2 regions of the Bacillus paramobilis genome follow, and region 1 is predicted to be linked to the other one. Evidence: riboswitches for the same ligand, from Rfam matches in the RefSeq annotation. Region 1 holds a riboswitch; the other holds the start of a gene.
The links. Region 1 has a riboswitch for cyclic di-AMP ahead of AABL52_RS23265 (hypothetical protein). Riboswitches for the same ligand answer to the same signal wherever they lie in the genome.
Positions count from the first base shown of each region.

Region 2: linked by a shared signal. The riboswitch ahead of AABL52_RS17720 (APC family permease) and the one ahead of AABL52_RS23265 (hypothetical protein) in region 1 are both predicted to bind cyclic di-AMP.

Region 1 is NZ_CP151108.1:4,533,148-4,535,626, reverse strand. Features, by position in the region: gene AABL52_RS23275 (thiazole biosynthesis adenylyltransferase ThiF) at 1-431, shown strand, start outside; gene thiD (bifunctional hydroxymethylpyrimidine kinase/phosphomethylpyrimidine kinase) at 438-1,259, shown strand; cyclic di-AMP (ydaO/yuaA leader) riboswitch at 1,345-1,492, shown strand; gene AABL52_RS23265 (hypothetical protein) at 1,586-1,972, shown strand; gene AABL52_RS23260 (hypothetical protein) at 1,989-2,219, shown strand.
Region 2 is NZ_CP151108.1:3,471,400-3,473,878, forward strand. Features, by position in the region: gene AABL52_RS17720 (APC family permease) at 1-1,532, opposite strand, end outside; cyclic di-AMP (ydaO/yuaA leader) riboswitch at 1,677-1,823, opposite strand; gene AABL52_RS17725 (hypothetical protein) at 1,963-2,091, shown strand; gene panE (2-dehydropantoate 2-reductase) at 2,147-2,479, opposite strand, start outside.

The sequences.
Region 1 (2,479 bases):
ATCAAGTTACGGAAGCTCTTAAATTGTTAGTGGAAGATTACGAATCACTTCGAGATGGACTTGTGTCGTTTGATGTATGGAAGAATGAATATTCATGTATGAATGTGGAAAAGCTTCGTAAACACAATTGTCCTTCGTGCGGAGAGAATGCATTGTATCCGTATTTAAATAAAGAAAACACATCAAAAACAGCTGTTTTATGCGGGAGAAATACAGTTCAAATTAGACCGCCTCATAAAGAGGAAATGGATTTTGAACGATACAAAGAGCTGCTGCATGATCGTGTGAATGATTTAAATGTAAACCCATATTTATTATCATTTTCTGTGGAAGAAAAGAGATTAGTTGCTTTTAAAGATGGTCGTGTACTTGTACATGGAACGAAAGATATAAGCGAAGCAAAAACAATTTATCATCGCTATTTTGGATAGAAAAGGATGAGTGGGATGAAAGTAAATAAAGCTTTAACAATTGCAGGATCTGATAGCGGCGGCGGTGCCGGCATTCAAGCAGATTTAAAAACATTCCAAGAGCTTGGTGTGTACGGGATGACGGCTATTACGGCAATTACTGCTCAAAACACGCTTGGCGTTCAAGGGGTATATCCAGTTCCGTTAGAAGGTATTACGGAACAGTTGAATTCAATTGGTTCGGATTTAACACCAGATGCTGTGAAACTAGGAATGTTATTTAGCAGCGAAATTATTCAAATTGTAGCAGAACATATTAATAAATTTGGCTGGAATAATATTGTACTAGACCCTGTTATGATTGCTAAGGGCGGTGCATCATTATTACAACAAGAAGCAGTACAAGCATTAAAAGAATATTTATTACCAGTAGCAACAGTTGTAACACCGAATGTTCCTGAAGCAGAAGTGTTAACTGGGATGGAGATTCATAATGTTGAAGATAGTAAGGAAGCTGCGAAAGTACTGCATGAATTAGGTGCGAAATACGTGCTTATGAAGGGTGGACATGCAGAATATCAAGGTAATGAGGTAGTTGACTTACTCTTTGATGGTGAGCAGTTTATTGAATTTAGAAGTGAACGGATTCCTTCAAAGCAAACGCACGGAAGCGGGTGCACATTTGCTTCAGCGGTTACAGCAGGACTTGCGAAAGGCTACTCGATTGAAGAGGCAGTTCAAGAAGCAAAACGATTTATTAGTATAGCAATTGAAGAGCCGTTGAATATTGGAAGTGGCCATGGGCCGACGAATCATTTTGCATATAATTTGAATAAAACGCAAGCATAGGTAAGTAAAAAGTCAGTTGTATAGCTGGCTTTTTTTCTGTTTACTTTTTCCAAATACAGGAGTAATATATCAGCCAGAATACATTTTTTTGTAAACGCTGAGTCCAAATATAAGGAGCGGAGGAACCAATTTGTGCAGTGTCACTAGGGGTGAATCTTTCAATTTTGAAAGTAGGGCTACTCTCAAAGTCCGAATCCGACAGCTAACTTCGTAAGCGTCTTGAGAGAGGACGGTGCCATGATGGATACATCACTTCATCAATCTGATTAGTATAGGGGAATATCAATCTATGTTTGAGTTCTTTTATGCTAAGGAGGATGAGGTACATGGAGCTAACACTTATTTGTGTTGGAGAAGAAAGCAAGGTAAATAGTTTAAGAGATTTAGTAGCATTTCAACATGAGTTAATCATTTTTACAGCAAATGAAGAGATAGCAGCTGAAGTTAGGGATTGTGGGTTTGATTGGACGTATAGTTGTAGCAAGGAGCAGGATTTTACTAGTATTTGTGAGTGCATAAAGAAGGTAATTTTACTAGGGGATGAGCTTCCAATCGTTAGCTTCTTTACAGAACACATTCGTTTTTCTTTTCAAGCACCTATTACTGTTGTTACAAGGAATAAACGATATCCAGCAAGGCTCTATGAAATAATTGGAGCTACATTTGTCGTGTTTACGAATTGTGATAATATTTCTTTTTTATTTTTTGAATAGGGCGGAGGAAAAGAAGATGAAGGTGTTGTTACTAGGAGATATAGCGAATCGTTGGGCGGTATCAATAGATCGAGTTCAAGAATTGGTGGTGCTTGATCCTATTTTTCCAAGGCCCTATATTATATTGCCATCGAAAGACGCTTTATATTTAAAAACAGATGTTATCGAATATGAGCAGCTACATGCAGAATTGTCGCAAGTTTATATTCGCGGGAGAAATTTACGTGCTTTTTTACAAGGAGAATAAATAGTGAATGAAAAAAGAGCGAATGCTAAGTGCAACAAGCTATGCACTTTATGTCATTCGCTCTTTTTATTTCGTATTTAAAAGATCATTTCTATGAAAAAGAAAGAAAAGACGAGAAAATAGGTGAAAAAATATTAATAACACTCAATGTAAGCGTTTAAATAGATGGATATTTTCTTATTTTCAGTAATTTGCCTCTTTACAAGTTAAATATAGAGGAGTATATTTACTCTCATAAATCATTCATAAAATTTCCAAAA
Region 2 (2,479 bases), 1.1 Mb from region 1:
CTGTCAAAAGCAACATATACAGCGATAACTTGATCTGCAGAAAGAGACTTTGCATAGTTCAACGAATTTTCTACCACATGTGTCATACCAGCCACAGGAACGACAATTACATTTCCTTCAATCGGAACAATTCTCTCACAAGTTTTTAAACTTAATTGATCGCCTACTGCATCATAATGCTTCTTAATTCGGTGGAACAGGAATATGATTGCAGGTAAGAAAATAAGGATCGACCAAACTTGTGCGAATTTAGTTAAAAAGAACATACTCATTACGATAAAACTAATGACTGCTCCAATTAAATTGACCGTTAATCTCAAAGCCCATCCTTCAGGTTTTTCACGAAGCCATTTTAATACCATACCCGTTTGAGAAAGGGTAAACGGAATAAATACACCTACTGCGTATAACGGAATTAAATGTTCCGTTTGTCCTTGGAAAGCTACAATTAAAATAATCGATGCGATTCCAAGTATAATAATTCCGTTTGAGTATCCTAGTCGGTCTCCTCTAATCATAAACATTCTCGGTATAAACTTGTCTTTTGCAAGGTTGACTGCTAATAGTGGAAATGCAGAATAACCTGTATTAGCAGCAAGAATTAATATTAAAGCAGTTGTACCTTGTATGAAATAGTACATGAAATTACGTCCAAAAGTTTGTTCAGCAATTTGTGAAACAACCGTTACTTCTTTACTTGGATTAATTCCGTAATAATAAGCTAAAAAGACAATTCCTGAAAATAAAACGGCAAGTAATGCACCCATTGCAAGCAATGTTTTCGCTGCATTGTTTGGTGCAGGATCTTTAAAGTTTGGAATTGCGTTGGAGATCGCCTCAACACCTGTTAAAGCAGAGCTTCCTGAAGCAAATGCTCGTAGCAGTAAGAACAAACTAATTCCTGCAACTGGTGTTCCAATTGGCGTGTGTAATGTCGGTGAAACTTGACCAGTTATAATATTATAAATACCTACACCAATTAATATAAATAGTGCTAGAACAAATAAATAAACAGGATATGCTAAAACGGAAGCCGATTCCGTTACCCCTCTTAAATTTAAAATAGTAATAAATATAACAAATATAATCGCAATGATTACATTATGTGCATGTAAACTAGGAAAAGCTGATGTAAGCGCATCTGTACCTGCTGATACACTTACTGCAACAGTTAAAATATAATCGACTAATAAAGACCCTCCAGCTATTAACCCCGGATTCATCCCTAAATTTTCTTTTGATACAACATACGCTCCTCCGCCATGCGGATAAGCGAAAATAATTTGTCGATAAGATAAAATAAGAGCAGTTAATAACACTAATACCCCAACAGCTATCGGAATGGAATACCAATAAGCTATTGCCCCAAGACCTGCTAATGCAATTAAAATTTGCTCCGGTCCGTATGCAACCGATGACAATGCGTCAGAAGATAATATGGCTAACGCCTTCGTTTTATTAAGCTTTTGCTCTCCTAACTCAGTTGATTTTAACGGCCTTCCAATTAAAAACTTTTTGATAGATGAAACCACTGCTGTCCACTCTCCAATAATTTTGTACGAACTTTTCTGCTAGTTACAGCCGATAAACGATTTCTTCAGAAAACAAAAAATGTCTACAAGCCATAACGAAATAGACTTGTAGACATTATATTTTTTGTCGCACAAGCTCCACCTTCCTTCTCAATATAACGCTTACGAGGTTAGCTGTCGGATTCGGGCCTATGAGTAGCCCTACCTTTTTCAAGGATTCACCCCATTGGATTAAGAACTAATCCATAAGAACGGGTCCCCCGTACCATGCGGTTTCAGCGATTTAGAAAATTGAAACTGTGGATTATAATACTCCTTTATTTTCAAAATGTAAACAAAAATTTTTAAAAAGAAAAAATTTAAATGATTGCGCATAATCCGCCGGTAAATATACATAATGAATACTAAAAAATTGATAAAGGAGACCCATATGTCTAAAGAAAAGAAGCCTATTTTTTCCGATTCCTATTTAGATGCATTAGCAAATGAAATTAATCAATTATACGGTAAACGTGAACAGGAAATAGATTTGACAGATAGAACGAAAAGAAATAAATAAGTTGTCATAAAAAAAGAAAGCAATACACTTATATATTGCTTTCTTTTTTATTTTTTCATACATCCAATTCTATTGCTGATTTATTAAGGTGCATTTCTTCATACACTTTCAAATTTTGATATACTGCCCCTAATAATGGTGCTTCTATAGAAAACTGTTCTGCTACATCTAGTAAGTATCCTTGTAAATGCTTCCCTTCAATGGACGAACCTTTTTCCATATCACGCTGCATCGATGACTTCATATCATACGAAATTTTATCAATCGTTTTCATATGTTCTTGGGCAATACTATCCTTTACCGGAGCTCCTAATGCCCTCATGATTTGTACAGATTCCTCAAATAAATTTCGGATGAAATCACGTCCACCTTCACTCTCACGAATTGG